One region of the Neobacillus terrisolis genome, then DNA from elsewhere that is predicted to be linked to it. Evidence: predicted binding sites of a transcription regulator. Region 1 holds the regulator's gene; each other region holds the start of a gene.
The links. Region 1 encodes Rex, which represses fermentation and respiration genes when NADH is low (regulators of the CRP and FNR family bind a similar motif). Its sites were predicted from a motif close to TTGTGAAATATTTCACAA; they were not measured.

Region 1 (5,348 bases):
CTTTAGCAGTGTCCGGTAGAACAATACCGCTTGCAGTTTTTTCCTCTGACTGAACAAGCTCAATAACAATACGATCACCAATTGGCTTTAACAAGAGAAACAACCTCCTCAAATAATATGTAGATTATTATTTATTAGCACTCTCCTCTATCGAGTGCTAACACAATTATTATAATAAATAATTGCACCATCTTTTGCAAGAGAGATGGTAAATTTTTTTTATTTTGGTCCATGCTTTTCTCAACCTTATAAAGTATGCATCTTATTACCGTTTTTATCCATATTGGCAAAAAATTTTTTCTACAAATCTTATTCATTTGTATCTACCCTTGATAATTTGTACAATTGAGCTTAGTTCATTAGTTTTTTTAAGGAGAAGCATAATTTGAAAAAAGAGTATTGGATCGTCATTATTATCTTTTTAACTCTACAATTGTCTAGTCTTGTTGGTTTACCCTTAACCGCCTACATTGGGACTCTATTTGGATATTCAGCGAGCGAAATGAAAATACTGGCCGTTCCGATTTGGCTTGTCACAAGCTTTACTGTATCCCTTATCCTTGTGCTTTGGGTTTTGCGCGGTGAATTTACGACTAGGTTAGAACGGAATCAAGCTAGTATATCCTTGTCGATCTTCTGGGCCATTTCCGGTGTTTTTCTTGCCTTATTTGCTCAACAAGTTGCAGCCAATATTGAAGCGATGCTAGGAATCAAAATAGGCTCGGATAATACCCAACAAATATTAACCGTGATCGAAAGCTTTCCAGTTATTATTTTAATCAGCTCGATCATCGGACCTATTTTAGAGGAAATTGTTTTTCGAAAAATTATTTTTGGAGCTCTTTATCAACGACTGAATTTCTTTTTATCTGCTCTCATAAGCTCCGTTATTTTTTCTTTAGCTCACATGGAACCGGAGCATACTTTGTTATATTCAGCGATGGGCTTTACCTTTGCCTATCTTTATGTAAAAACAAAGCGAATTATCGTACCCATCTTTGCCCATGTTTCAATGAACACGCTCGTTGTGCTGATCCAAACTGTGTATAAAGAGGATATCGATCGGCTCATTGAACAATCAGAAAAAATTCAAAGCTTTATCGGAGGATTTTTATGATACAATCACCTTTGCTTACCGGAAGTATTCATATTGTTTTAGCTTGTTTATTTACCTATTTTGCGATTGATAATGTTAATCAATATGGCTGGGATTTCTTTAGTATCATCCTTGTCCTCCTCGCCACATTTGATTTCGGCTCTGGGCTAAAATTGGTAGCCCTTTACTTTAAATTAAGAAAAATAACCCAAAATAAAAATGAGCCTAGATAACGGGCTCATTTTTTGATTATTCTTCTGTGCTATTTGGATAATGCTTTAAGAAATAGACGAGTGATTGTAATTCTACCGCTAAATCAATATGATGAACTCGAATGCTTGAAGGGACATTTAATCGAGCAGGTGTAAAATTTAGAATCCCTTTAATGTTTACAGATGCGAGCCGATCCGTAGTAGTTTGGGCCACAGGAGCAGGTATCGTTAAAATGGCCACTTGAATATCCTCTTCTTCGATCTTTTGCTCTAAATCATCCATATGGTAAACGGGTACATCTCCAATTTTTGTGCCGACCTTCGCCTCATCTACATCAAATGCGATTTCAATCTTTGTATTATTATTTTTTAAGAAATTGTAATTTAAAAATGCCGTTCCTAGATTCCCGACACCAATTAACGCAACCTTCGTCAGTTCGTCCTGATCCAGCGTTTTTCGAAAAAAGGTTAGCAAATAGTTAACATTGTAGCCATAGCCCTTTTTCCCTAATGCGCCAAAATAAGAAAAATCCCGTCGAATCGTTGCTGAGTCAACTTTAACTGCTTCACTTAGCTCTGCTGATGATACACGCTGTTTACCTGATGAATGTAAATTTTTCAAAAAACGATAATACAGTGGTAATCTCTTTGCAGTGGCTTGTGGAATTTTGGTTGTATTGTCATTCGACATGTCAACACGCCTCTCCCATTTAAGATTATTTCACACGGTTCTCTCTACGAAAGTCCCCATTTTTTCCACCGGTTTTTTCGATCAGATATGTTTTTCCAATTACCATGCCTTTATCTACGGCTTTGCACATATCATAAACCGTTAACGCACAAACCGACGCAGCTGTTAACGCTTCCATTTCGACACCAGTATTTCCTTTTGTTTTCACCTTCGCTGAAATGAGCAATGTATATTCATCATTTTCTTTTTCCCATGAAAAAGAAACATCGACACCATTTAACGGAATAGGATGACACATCGGAATGATCTCCCACGTCTTCTTGCAGGCCATTACTGCTGCTACCTGTGCTACCGCAAGAACATCCCCTTTTTTCATTTCATTATTGGTGATTCTCTCATATATTTCACTGCTTACAGTGATACTTGAATGGGCTTCTGCCGTTCGAACAGTTTCCGGTTTACTGCTTACATCGACCATTTTCGCACGGCCTTCTTCATTAAAATGAGTAAATTCTCCCATGCATACAACACCTCTCTTTATGAATGATACACTATTTTTTCCATGAAGTGTGAATCAAACTTGTATTTTTCTTCACATGTTACGGTTATTGATGATATGCCAGGAATACGTTACACTTACTCTATCGTAGTTGAGGTGAATATCATGATATTATTGCAGGTTAACCAATTAAATAAATTTTATGGCGCAGATCTTATTTTATCGAATATAAAACTTGAAGTACAAACCCGTGACAGAATTGCATTAGTTGGTCGAAACGGGGCAGGAAAATCAACCTTACTTAAAATTATCGCCGGACACATGTCGTATGATTCCGGAGAAATCATGAAGCCAAAGGAAGTAACCATCGGTTATTTAGCGCAAAATACCGGACTTGAATCAACATTGTCGATTTGGGAAGAAATGCTTACCGTATTTGAATCCTTACAAAACCTTGAGCAGAAATTACGACATTTTGAGTTACAAATGTCGGACCCAGCAATCTTTAATAATACCTCCGTATATGAAAGATTATTAAAAGATTACGATCTTCTCCAAACCCAATTTAAAGACTTGGGAGGCTATCAATACGAAGCCGATATCCGTTCTGTATTGCATGGATTAAATTTCCATAGCTTTGATTATACAACAAAGATTTCCAGCCTTAGCGGTGGACAAAAAACACGGCTGGCCCTTGGTAAGCTATTGTTAACAAAACCGGATATTCTTATTTTAGACGAACCTACCAACCATTTAGACATCGATACATTGTCTTGGTTGGAGCAATATTTACAAAATTATGAAGGGGCTATCTTGATCGTTTCCCATGACCGCTACTTTTTGGACAAGGTCGTTAACCAGGTTTACGAAATGTCGCGGCAGCAAATTATGAAATACGTTGGAAACTATAGCTCGTATTTACAACAAAAAGCTGAAAACTATGAACGCGAGTTAAAAATGTTTGAAAAGCAACAAGATGAAATTGCAAAATTACAAGACTTTATTGCTCGCAATCTCGCTCGTGCTTCGACAACGAAACGGGCTCAAAGCCGCCGTAAACAACTCGATCGAATGGATGTCATGAATCGGCCCGCCGGAAACGAAAAATCAGCAACGTTTTCTTTTGATATAGAAAAGCAGAGCGGTAATGAAGTCCTTAATGTCAATGCTGTCGCAGTGGGCTATGATAACGAAAAAGTAGCTGAAAATATTTCCTTCCGAATTACACGAGGGGAAAGCATCGCACTAGTTGGCCCTAACGGGGTCGGAAAGTCTACCCTTTTAAAAACAATCGTCCAAAAGCTGAATCTGCTAGCTGGCGATTTTCGGTACGGCTCCAATATTACGATCGGTTACTACGATCAGGAGCAAGCGGAATTAACATCAAATAAACGAGTCCTCAATGAACTATGGGACGAGTACCCTTTAAAAAGTGAAAAAGAAGTTCGAACCGTATTAGGTAATTTTTTATTCTCCGGCGATGATGTGTTAAAAATCGTCTCGACTTTAAGTGGTGGGGAAAAAGCCCGGCTGGCCCTTGCAAAATTAATGATGCAAAAAGCCAATTTCCTCATCCTCGACGAACCGACCAACCACTTAGACTTAGACAGTAAAGAAGTATTGGAAAATGCATTAATTGATTATCCTGGAACGATTCTATTTGTCTCCCATGACCGTTATTTTATCAATCGCATCGTCACCAAGGTCCTTGAATTAAGTAAAAGCGGAGCCACCGAATACTTGGGAGATTATGACTACTATATTGAGAAAAAGCTCGAGCTTGAAGAACTAAAAGCGTTAGAAACAGAGACAAAGGGAAAGAATACTGCACAGGATCCTATCCCGGCAAAAAATAGTTATCAACAGGACAAGGAAACCAAAAAATTAGAGCGGCAGCGCAAACGCCGTATCGAGGAAATCGAGGCGCGGATTGAGGCTTTAGAAACGGTGATTTCTACAAACGATCAATTATTATGTGACCCCGAGGTCTATCAAGACCATGAAAAAGTAGCCCAATTAAACGGGGAAAATGAACAGGCTAAGCTTGAGCTTGAAGAATTAATGGAAGAATGGGCTGAGTTAGCCGAAGATTAATAAACATTTCTATTAAACACAAATGGCTGGATGATTCATCGATCATTCGCTATTTGTGTTTATTTTTCATATTTTTACATTTTTCAACAAGTTTCGCGAAATGGTTATCCATAGCTTACTAACATTTTTATTCACAAACAACGTATTATTTTTTCAACATCCACAGGTGTTTTCCACATTATCCACAACTTTCTCCGTTTTTATCCACATTGTCCACATTTTTAAAAAAATTATCCACAAAAAACTCTCCTTTTATAAAAAAGAAGAGTTGCTGACTGTGGATATTAATAATTTCCTCTATATGGTTATGTCTAAACCTGGATTCGCATTTAAAGATAAATCGGATCGTTTCCCTTTTTCATATAAAATACTGCCAACAGCCGCAATCATAGCCGCATTATCAGTACATAGTGATAAAGGTGGAATAACTAGCTCAATGTCTGACAATGGTTGAAATGCCGCCGTTAGAGCTGTTCTTAGCCCCTTATTTGCCGCTACTCCTCCAGCTAGCAAAACTTGCTTAACCTCATATTCTTTAGCGGCTTTAACCGCCTTTGTTACTAACACATCTACTACACTCTGCTGGAAACTTGCTGCTAAATTTTCTGGGACAATCACTTCCCCACGTTGTTCAGCATTATGAACAGCATTAATCACCGCAGATTTTAAACCGCTAAAACTAAAATCATAGGAACCCTCTTCAAGCCATGCTCGAGGTAAATCAATGATTGGCTCGCCCTCATGCGCCAAACGGTC
Region 2 (5,348 bases), on a different contig from region 1:
AAGTGTCTTCTTTACATGGACAATAAATATTTTTTTATGAGAAGGTTTTTCTGAAAAGAATCACTTTCCTATGGCTGCACTGCAACCGAACCATATTCGTAGTAGCTAGTATTCACAAAAATTTTATCGTCATGATGACAACCCCAGCATACAGACATGTTGGTGTATCGTTTTAATGCAGATGAAGGATTTCTATCTAACATATAATCTCTCGCTAACGCAGTCCGTACTGGCTGGTTTTTAATATCTGGGAAGTACGTTGGATCTGAAACAATTTCGTTTACGGTTTTACCGTTTGCATCTCTCATTAAACTAACATCTGTTCCATGTGCATAGTGGCAGCGCACACAGGTAAATCGGTCAGAAATGGTTGTGTGTCGATACGCGTGGCTAAATATTCCCGTTAATGAACCTGATTTAGCTAGATAATCTGTGTGGCATGTAGAACAGAAAGCGGACATCGCTTTGCCCCGACCATCGTTAGCGGTCCAAAGAGTTGAAATATTTGTCGCTGTCTCATGAAATGCTGAGTATTTAGGTTCCGTACTTGGTTCAACGTCAAGCTTAACTACATAGGCACGTGAAATGTTTGCGATTGAAATATTTGCTGGAAACAGTGTGTCTGCAAGATTTGCCTTAGCTGCAATAAAGCCATTTCCTAGAATGACCCCTTCTTTAAGCATGCCGGCATGAAGTAATGGAGGGGAATCAGTAGATTCATAGAATGCAGTCCAATAAACTTTATTAGCTTGTCCAGATGACCAGTCGAATCCAGTTAACCAAGGATCTTTTTCTGCAACATATGTTGAGCCGTCCTTCTTATAAAGCTGAATGACCACATCTCCTTTGACCAACCCCTTTTTCACATACTCTGGTCCAACAGAAGCATTGGGATAGGATATAGATGGATCACTTATTAAGGTAGATTTTAATAAAACATAACTGGCGGTAGAACCGACCAAAGTATTTACTATCGGGACTCCTATTAGTCTTTTCCCACCTTTGTCAGCCGTTACGTTCCCCATGTTGTTTGGATTTGCTGTTAATAAACGGTCAGAGTAGGAACCATGAGGGTTATGACAGCTGCCGCAAGAAAAATCGGCCGTCCAGTTTTCTTCTACACTTTCGCTGTTTCCGCCAGGAGCCGCTTTGTCTTTTAAGGCAGAATTTACATTGTGAATGGACATATTCCCAGAATAAGAGCCGCCGAAACTCCCGGAAGAATCATTTCCAATAAACACATCATAGATTCCTAAGGAACCATCGTGACAGGCTGTACAAGTTGGATACACCCCATTGGAGTAAAAGTGGTTGCTCCAAACAGTTGTGATGGGTTCATGGCAGCTCCTGCATGAGTTGGTATTGTTTTGAAATTCAATGTGAACTTGATCTGAAACATCCTGTGTGGCCGTTTTATTTATTTGCTGTGTAACCTTAGTTTGCTTAACTACAACTTGGATGGTTGGTGAAATAACCTTTGAAACGACAAAAAGCAATAATACTAATAAAATTAACAGGATAAATGAAAATCTAAATTTAAAGTTCCTCATTTCCAAAAGCCCCCCCTTCTCATACTCTCTATTCGTTTAAGAGATTTTGAGATGACAAAAAAGGGGTACAACTATGAATATCTAAGTTGTACCCCTTCAGTAAAGCGGTTTGGATATTATGATTTATAGTTTAAAGCTTTTCACCCTTAAATCCAGTACGGTGACAGAACTGACAGTAAACGTCTGTCGGTGCTTTAATATCTGTCGCATTTTCATCTGGTTTTTCTCGATCATGACAGACATAACAGTTTGCCTTTTCTTCGTTAGTTTGTGCCTTTGGTGCATGGGCAGTTAACCATGTGTCACTGTCGACATGTCCTGGAGGACGGTTGGCGTGACAGGTGCTGCAGAAATGATTTTGACGAGATTGATCTTTTACCTGAATCATATTCGCAGTATATTTTTCTTTATCAGTGCTAGTTTTAAGTAGCTGTTCGATATCTTGCTTTTCAAAATGCTTGATCCATTTTTCATCCTGATGACAATTCATACATTTATCAAGTTCTTGGAAAGCGTAGCCACCATGATTTTGATTCCATTCGGCAATATCATGGTTTTGTGGTGTGTTAATTTCTTGGTGACAGGTAAAGCATTCCATTGATAGCTTAACATCTGTTTTTTGCTTACCAATAGCCTGTAAGATGATTTCCTGGGTAGCTTCTTTGCTCTTTTGCTCTTCTTCTGAGGCGCTAAGTGTTGCAGCTTCCGCTTCATTGCCCTCTTTCTTATCGCCGTGCCCTTCAGCATGAGGATTTTCAGGAATCTGGTATGAATAGTCCTTCCACGGTTTCTTGCCTTGGTTTACTTGGTCATGACAATCGATACATGTTCCCATATTTGGATTCATATATTTTGAACTCATCAATTTATCTGAGTTTTCCATTGTCCACTTATCATACGTTTCGGAACCGTTAATGCCACGCTCAACCACTTTCGCATGGGCAACCCCGCTATGACAGACAACACATGGAATACCTTCTTTAATATGACCCTCGTGATTAACGATGAGGTCACCGGTCGCTGTTACGAGACGGTTTTTCGAATGACACTGTTCACAGTTTTCATCCAAAACAGCAACGGTCTGAACGATCGGATCAGGAACACCAGTAATATGGTAGTAAACTTCTTTTAAAGAGCCAATTTTATGTAAAACCATTTCGACATTTCCGGGTGCAATATGACATTGCACGCAAGTGATTTGATTATGTGCACTTTTTTCAAACGTTACATGCTCCGGCGCCATCTCATGACAGGCCTTACAGAAAGATGGACTATTGGTAAAGGCAATTGCCCCGCCGACAAATCCAAGCCCGCCAATACAGACAATCAAAAGAACGAATAATAATTTCCAACGGTTAACTGGATTCTTCCAATCAACTGCTCTAAGCTTTCGCCACTGCCTCCGTATAAATCCTACTTTTTTAGCTTCTGGATTTTCATCCGGCGGCCCTTTCTTTCTCCTATTCCAAAAAGCCATTTTAATCACCCCTCTATATTTCTCTCTTTATAATGAAAAAATAAGACATTCTACCTATAGTATCTTACAAGATATGGCACTTCTTCTAATGGACATTTTGTGAATAATTTATCAATTCTGACTATTAAACTATTTACACTTTATAAAAAGTAAATAACTGGATATATGTGTAAAACTCAATATATAAGAGAATTGTGAATAGAAATTGAAACTTTTTACAGAACTCAAACGTATTAACGTATTCTTAACATTTGATTTTCTCCTTAAGTTGTCACCCTATATCGGAAGTGATAATATTAGTAAGAAATTAATCGAATTATTTCGAAAGGATTTGGCTTGAATAAAGCGAAATCCTACATAAATAACTGTACATTCCCAATCCAATAAAGGAGCGTTTTTGCATGCTTGGTATTTTAAATAAAGTGTTTGATCAAAATAAGCGCGACTTGAAACGTCTTACGAAAAAGGCGGACCAAATTGAAGCTCTGGCAGCTGAAACTGAAAAGCTGTCTGACGACCAACTTCGTGAGAAAACAGCGGAGTTTAAAGAACGTTATCAAAACGGTGAATCACTCGACGACCTTCTAGTCGAAGCATTTGCGGTTGTCCGCGAGGGTGCGCGCCGTGTATTAGGTTTATATCCTTATCCTGTTCAGCTGATGGGGGGCGTTGCTCTTCATGAAGGGAACATCTCTGAGATGAAAACAGGGGAAGGTAAAACGTTAACATCAACAATGCCCGTTTATTTGAATGCTCTTTCTGGAAAAGGCGTTCACGTTGTAACGGTCAACGAATATTTGGCAAGCCGTGACGCCAATGAAATGGGTCAGCTTTACGAATTCCTTGGCCTAAGCGTGGGTCTTAATCTAAATGGTATGTCTAGGGAAGAAAAGCAGGAAGCATATGCTGCTGATATCACGTATGGAACGAACAATGAATACGGTTTTGACTATTTGCGCGACAACATGGTTCTTTACAAAGAGCAAAAGGTTCAGCGTCCGCTTAACTATGCGGTCATTGACGAGGTTGACTCCATCCTAATTGATGAAGCCCGGACGCCGTTGATCATTTCCGGTTCTGCGCAAAAGTCAGCAGCCTTATATATTCAAGCCAATGCCTTTGTCCGTACGTTAAAAAATGAAGCTGATTATACGTACGATGTAAAAACAAAGGGCGTTATGCTGACAGAAGAAGGGATCACCAAGGCTGAAAAAGCGTTTGGAATCGATAACCTGTTTGATTACTCGCACGTGACCTTGAACCATCATATTAATCAAGCGCTGAAAGCCAATGTGAGTATGCATCTTGATGTAGACTATGTTGTGCAAGAGGGCGAAATTATTATCGTTGACCAATTCACGGGCCGTTTGATGAAGGGCCGCCGCTATAGCGAAGGACTTCATCAGGCGATCGAAGCTAAAGAAGGTCTTGAAATTCAAAACGAAAGCATGACCTTGGCGACGATTACGTTCCAGAACTACTTCCGGATGTACGAAAAGCTGGCCGGGATGACCGGTACAGCGAAGACTGAGGAAGAAGAATTCCGGAATATCTATAATATGAACGTTGTCGTCATTCCAACGAACAGACCGATCGTTCGTGATGACCGTCCAGATTTAATTTACGCCTCAATGGATGGAAAATTCCGTGCCGTTGTCGAGGATATCGTGGATCGCCATAAAAAAGGGCAGCCTGTGCTCGTTGGTACGGTGGCGATCGAAACGTCTGAATTAATTTCTAATATGTTAGTGAAAAAAGGAATTAAGCATAACGTCTTGAACGCGAAAAACCATTTCCGTGAAGCGGAAATTATCGTCGAAGCAGGTCAAAAAGGTGCTGTTACGATCGCGACAAACATGGCCGGTCGTGGTACGGACATTAAGCTTGGTGAAGGTGTAATCGAACTTGGCGGTCTTGCCGTTGTTGGTACTGAGCGCCATGAATCGCGCCGGATTGATAATCAGCTCCGTGGACGTTCCGGTCGTCAAGGGGATCCTGGGGTTACTCAGTTCTACCTATCAATGGAAGATGAATTAATGCGCCGTTTCGGCTCTGATAATATGAAATCAATGATGGAGCGACTTGGAATGGATGATTCCCAGCCAATCCAAAGTAAAATGGTTTCGCGTGCGGTTGAATCTGCACAAAAACGTGTTGAGGGCAATAACTTCGATGCTCGTAAGCAGCTCCTTCAATACGACGATGTATTGCGCCAGCAGCGTGAAATTATCTACAAGCAACGGAATGACGTGCTCGAGTCCGAGAATCTTCGCGATATCGTTCAAAACATGATCATTGCTTCGATTTCCCGCAATGTCGAT
Region 3 (5,348 bases), on a different contig from region 1:
AAATGGTTTCGATACCGGTGATGGCAATTTCCAAACAGGATGGCGAACAATTAAGGAAACAAACCGTTCAAACAGCTAGGACTATATTAATAGAAGAAAGTGATATTCTTGCTGATTTTAGCTCGAGGGGTCCGGTGACCGTTACCTGGGAAATTAAGCCTGATGTCATTGCGCCTGGAGTGGCAATAAACTCAACAATACCAGGCGGATATTTGGAACTGCAGGGAACAAGCATGGCTGCCCCGCATGTTGCGGGTGCCTGTGCCCTCATTAAGCAGGCCCATCCAGAATGGGGGCCGGACGAAATAAAAGCTTCATTGATGAACACAGCCAAACCAATTACAAATCAAAAAAGCGAACCATACAAAACATTTGAACAAGGGTCTGGCAGAATTCAGCCCGTTCAAGCGATAAAAACAGAGTCGCTTGTCCAACCGGCTTCACTTCAATTTGGGAAATTTCAGCTCAGCGATAAACTGCATCAACATCAAGCGAGTTTAAAAATAAAAAATATCAGTAGCTCGAAAAAAAATTATTATTTTACAATACCAAAAACTGAGGAGGGTATTAATTGGCACTTCCCGTTATCGGTCACCTTAATGCCAGATGAAGAAAAGACCGTCACGATTGACATGACCGTCCAACCGGAGCATTTTACGAAAAAGATATACGACGGATATCTTCAATTAAATGAAGGCGCAAATCGAATCAACATTCCGTATCTGTATGTAGTAGAAGAGCCGGATTATCCAAGAGTGATGGGGTTTGAATTTGGGTTAGCCGATAAAGAAAAGACATACCGATATGAGGTTTACTTACCCGGCGGGGCAGACGAATTTGGAATTGCCCTTTTTCATCCTGGTAACCACCAATTTGTTGGTTACTTAGATTGGAGAAGGAAGGTGGCAAAAGGCGTACTTAAGAATGAAGTGAATGTCGATCTTCTCCCGGCTGAAGGATTATATGTAGCTAAGGTGTTTGCTAAAAAGCAGGGCAGAGAAGATATGATTGAAACAATGATTGAAATTTTGTCGAAAAGTGAGGAAAGTCCGTTCGAAAAAAATACAAAACTTGTAAAATAAACAAGACGAGTTGTCATCAAACCGTAAATGAATCAAAAATAGGGCTTGATGACAACCAGCAACTAATATTATTAGAATAATTTTATTAATTAAAAATTATTAATTTTTCAAAATTATTGTCGGAATTGTGACTTATTTCCTTATTTAACATTGACATTGCATGGGGGCTATTGTATGCTAACAAAGGGTGTGAATGATAGGGTTTACATGATAAGTAGTGAATTTTTACACATTTAAAACATTGTTATTTTGAGCAAGACTTTACAACAATCTACAAGAACTTCAACAAAAACCGCAAGATTTTTCTACAAAATTGGTAAAAACAACGCAGTCGATTGTGCAAAACTCTACAACCAAGTTACCATTCTCTTAAAGAGAGGATGTGTTTGCATGCGAAAAAATAACCGTCACCCTTTTCAAGCTTATGCCTTAATGACTGGGATTTTATCAGCATTAGTTGGATCCATTTTAGTTGGAATATTTTCCGGGAGAGCCCTGGATCATTGGCTAGGAACAACGCCGTTATTCCTTATTATCGGCTTACTAATCGGTCTTGCAGCTGGGGTATTTGCTATGATCCGCCTCGTTAATCAATTCTTCTCAGGGGATAAGTAGTCATGTCTGAAATTAAAGTAATGTACACGAGGCAAAGAAAGTACATATTCTTCTTATTATCTCTCTATGTTCTTGGCTGGGGTTTTACTCCGTATCAGTCCGTTTTCTTAGGGCTGGTGCTTGGGACAAGCCTGAGCTTGTTTAATTTATGGTTGATGGTTCGAAAAACGGACAAGTTTGGTGATGCAGTTTTGCAAGGGAAAAAGGTTCGTTCACTTGGATCTTTTTCGCGGATGGCTACGGCCGCATTGGCAGTAATGATTGCTCTCAAATATCCTGATTCGCTTCATCTTATTTCTGTTGTTTTGGGATTAATGACATCTTACATTGTCATTATGATAGATTTTTTTCTTCAATCTTTACATTCACATAAATAGCGCGGAAGAGAGGTGATACTGTGCATCATGAAGCTCCAATAGTTACGTTTCTTGGGCTGAATTTTAATTTAGCCAATGTTTTGATGATTACGGTCGCAAGTGTGATAGTTTTTCTAATTGCCATTCTGGCAACTCGAAAACTAGAGATGAAGCCGACCGGAATGCAAAACTTCTTTGAATGGATTATGGATTTTGTTAAAAACATTATTGACAGCACAATGGATTGGAAAACCGGTGGAAGATTCCACATTCTCGGAATTACAATCATCATGTACGTGTTTGTTTCCAATATGTTAGGACTTCCATTCTCTATTGTTATTGATGGTACACTGTGGTGGAAATCACCAACAGCCGATCCAGTCGTAACCTTGACCTTGGCTACTATGGTAGTAGGTTTATCACATTATTATGGTGTGAAGATGAAAGGTACTGCGGCATACGGGAAAGAATTCCTTAAGCCGTTTGCGTTCATGTTCCCAATTAAGATTATTGAAGAGTTTGCCAACACGCTGACTCTTGGTCTGCGTCTTTACGGGAATATTTATGCAGGTGAAATTTTGTTAGGTCTACTTGCAAGTGGTCTTGCCACCGGTGTAGGTGGTACGATAGCAGCTATTGTTCCAATGCTTGCATGGCAAGGATTCTCAATCTTTGTTGGTGCAATCCAGGCATTTATTTTTACAATGTTAACGATGGTTTATCTGTCTCACAAAGTGAGTCATGACCATTAATATATACGATGTTCAGCCATGAGCATCTTAAAAAAATTCTATTTTTTCACATAATTGAAGGAGAAACTTAATAATGGGTCTTTTAGCAGCAGCAATCGCAATTGGTTTAGCAGCACTAGGTGCTGGTATCGGTAACGGTCTTATCGTATCTCGTACAGTAGAAGGTATCGCGCGTCAACCAGAAGCACGCGGTATGTTACAAACTACAATGTTCATCGGGGTTGCGTTAGTAGAAGCGATTCCTATCATCGCGGTTGTTATCGCGTTCATGGTTCAAGGTCAATAATTTTTACGAAGCAAGACGTTCAATAATGGCGAAGATCATTCCATGAGAACCTTCGCCATTCTCTTATGTCCATTTGACGAACACTTAAAGCTTTAGGGTGAACTCGTCACAGTCAATCTTTAAAGCGATTCGGTCTTACTCGGCTTCGGCCTTGAGAGAGCGACATGCATTTTTGATTTAACTTTGACAAAATAAACGGTTTCATATACATGACCTTACAGTTTGTAAGTGAACGACTCTTGAAGGGAGTGAATCGAGGGTGTTAACAAGTAATTTAGTATTAGGAGCAACTGAAGCTGCTCACGGTATTAATGGTGGAGACATCATTTTCCAATTAGCAATGTTTATCATCTTGTTAGCATTATTGAAGAAGTACGCATGGGGTCCGTTAATGGGCATCATGAAACAGCGTGAAGACCACGTTGCTGGTCAAATTGATGCAGCTGAAAAAAGCCGTGCTGAGGCTAACAAAATTTTAGAAGAGCAAAGAGCTCTTTTAAAAGAAGCTCGTCAAGAAGCGCACGTATTAATTGAAAATGCGAAAAAACAAGGCGATGTTCAACGTGAAGAAATTATCGAAGCTGCTCGTGCAGAATCTGAACGCATTAAAGTAGCTGCAAGAATCGAAATCGAACAGCAAAAAGAAAAAGCTGTTACAGCTATTCGTGAGCAAGTCGCTACTTTATCAGTAATGATTGCATCGAAGGTTATTGAAAAAGAATTAACCGCAGCTGATCAAGAAAAGCTTATCAGTGAATATATTCAAGAGGCAGGAGAAAAGCGATGAGCAACTCTGCAGTAGCAAAGCGCTATGCGTTAGCTCTTTTCCAGCTTTCGAAGGAACACCAGCTTCTTGACCAGATGGAAACAGAACTTCGTGTAGTGAAAGAAGTAGTCACTAATACTCCGGGGTTAATAGCTTTATTGAAATCTCCAAAGCTTCCAAAGGATAAGAAGAAGGAGATTTTAACTGGAGCTTTTTCATCGGTAAATCCATTTGTGATAAATACAATTAAAGTAATGATCGATCGCGGACGCGCTGACAATATTGCGGCGTTAGCTGATCAATTTGTTGAGCTTGCTAATGAAGAAAGAGGAATTGCAGAAGCAGACGTATATTCAATTCGCCCATTAACAGCGGTTGAAAGCGAAGCTTTATCATCCTCATTCGCTGGCAAGGTTGGTAAAAAATCTCTTCTTATTAATAATATCGTTGATTCCAATTTACTAGGCGGCATCAAGCTCCGTATCGGAAACCGAATTTTCGACGGCAGCTTGTCTGGAAAACTGGAACGTTTAGAACGTCAATTGTTACGCTAAGATTCGTAGATAGGGGTGAAACTCATGAGCATCAAAGCTGAAGAAATTAGTGCGCTGATAAAAAAGCAAATTGAAAACTATCAGTCGGAAATTCAAGTGAGTGATGTAGGTACGGTTATCTCTGTAGGTGACGGTATCGCTCGTGCTCATGGCCTCGACAATGTCATGGCTGGAGAACTTGTTGAATTTTCAAACGGCGTTATGGGTATGGCACAAAACCTTGAAGAAAATAACGTCGGTATTATCATCCTTGGACCTTTCACTGAAATCCGTGAGGGTGACGAGGTTCGTCGTACAGGTCGTATCATGGAGGTTCCAGTTGGGGATGAGCTAATCGGACGCGTTGTAAACCCACTTGGACAACCTGTTGATGGTATGGGACCAATTAACACTACTAAAACTCGTCCTATCGAGTATAATGCACCTGGAGTTATGGCTCGTAAATCCGTTCATGAGCCGCTTCAAACTGGTATTAAAGCGATTGACGCGCTTGTACCAATCGGTCGTGGTCAACGTGAGTTAATCATCGGTGACCGTCAAACTGGTAAAACATCTGTTGCCATCGATACAATCTTGAACCAAAAAGGTCAAAACATGATCTGTATCTATGTTGCAATCGGACAAAAAGAGTCAACTGTTCGTAATGCGGTTGAAACTCTTCGTAAATTTGGCGCGTTAGATTACACAATCGTTGTAACTGCCGCTGCATCTCAACCAGCTCCATTATTATACCTAGCTCCTTATGCTGGTGTATCAATGGCTGAAGGATTCATGTACGAAGGCAAGCACGTATTAGTTGTTTATGATGACCTTTCTAAGCAAGCAGCTGCATACCGTGAGCTTTCATTATTGTTACGCCGTCCTCCAGGTCGTGAAGCGTATCCAGGGGATGTATTCTACTTACACAGCCGCTTATTAGAGCGTGCCGCTAAGTTAA

Region 2: a site for Rex is predicted at 3,125-3,142, ahead of ACI48O_RS07050 (cytochrome c3 family protein). Genes of this name have one in related genera too.
Region 3: a site for Rex is predicted at 1,298-1,315, ahead of ACI48O_RS09325 (AtpZ/AtpI family protein). Genes of this name have one in related genera too.

Annotation. Positions count from the first base shown of each region.
Region 1 is NZ_JBKFGH010000047.1:2,737-8,084, reverse strand. It holds gene groES (co-chaperone GroES) at 1-94, opposite strand, end outside; gene ACI48O_RS22040 (CPBP family intramembrane glutamic endopeptidase) at 386-1,117, shown strand; gene ACI48O_RS22035 (YdiK family protein) at 1,114-1,329, shown strand; gene ACI48O_RS22030 (redox-sensing transcriptional repressor Rex) at 1,346-1,999, opposite strand; gene moaC (cyclic pyranopterin monophosphate synthase MoaC) at 2,025-2,519, opposite strand; gene ACI48O_RS22020 (ABC-F family ATP-binding cassette domain-containing protein) at 2,664-4,592, shown strand; gene tsaD (tRNA (adenosine(37)-N6)-threonylcarbamoyltransferase complex transferase subunit TsaD) at 4,890-5,348, opposite strand, start outside.
Region 2 is NZ_JBKFGH010000008.1:292,086-297,433, forward strand. It holds gene ACI48O_RS07045 (cytochrome c3 family protein) at 69-1,550, opposite strand; gene ACI48O_RS07050 (cytochrome c3 family protein) at 1,681-3,027, opposite strand; gene secA (preprotein translocase subunit SecA) at 3,429-5,348, shown strand, end outside.
Region 3 is NZ_JBKFGH010000013.1:156,963-162,310, forward strand. It holds gene ACI48O_RS09320 (S8 family serine peptidase) at 1-1,082, shown strand, start outside; gene ACI48O_RS09325 (AtpZ/AtpI family protein) at 1,473-1,697, shown strand; gene ACI48O_RS09330 (ATP synthase subunit I) at 1,700-2,074, shown strand; gene atpB (F0F1 ATP synthase subunit A) at 2,095-2,805, shown strand; gene atpE (F0F1 ATP synthase subunit C) at 2,879-3,091, shown strand; gene atpF (F0F1 ATP synthase subunit B) at 3,351-3,878, shown strand; gene ACI48O_RS09350 (F0F1 ATP synthase subunit delta) at 3,875-4,411, shown strand; gene atpA (F0F1 ATP synthase subunit alpha) at 4,436-5,348, shown strand, end outside.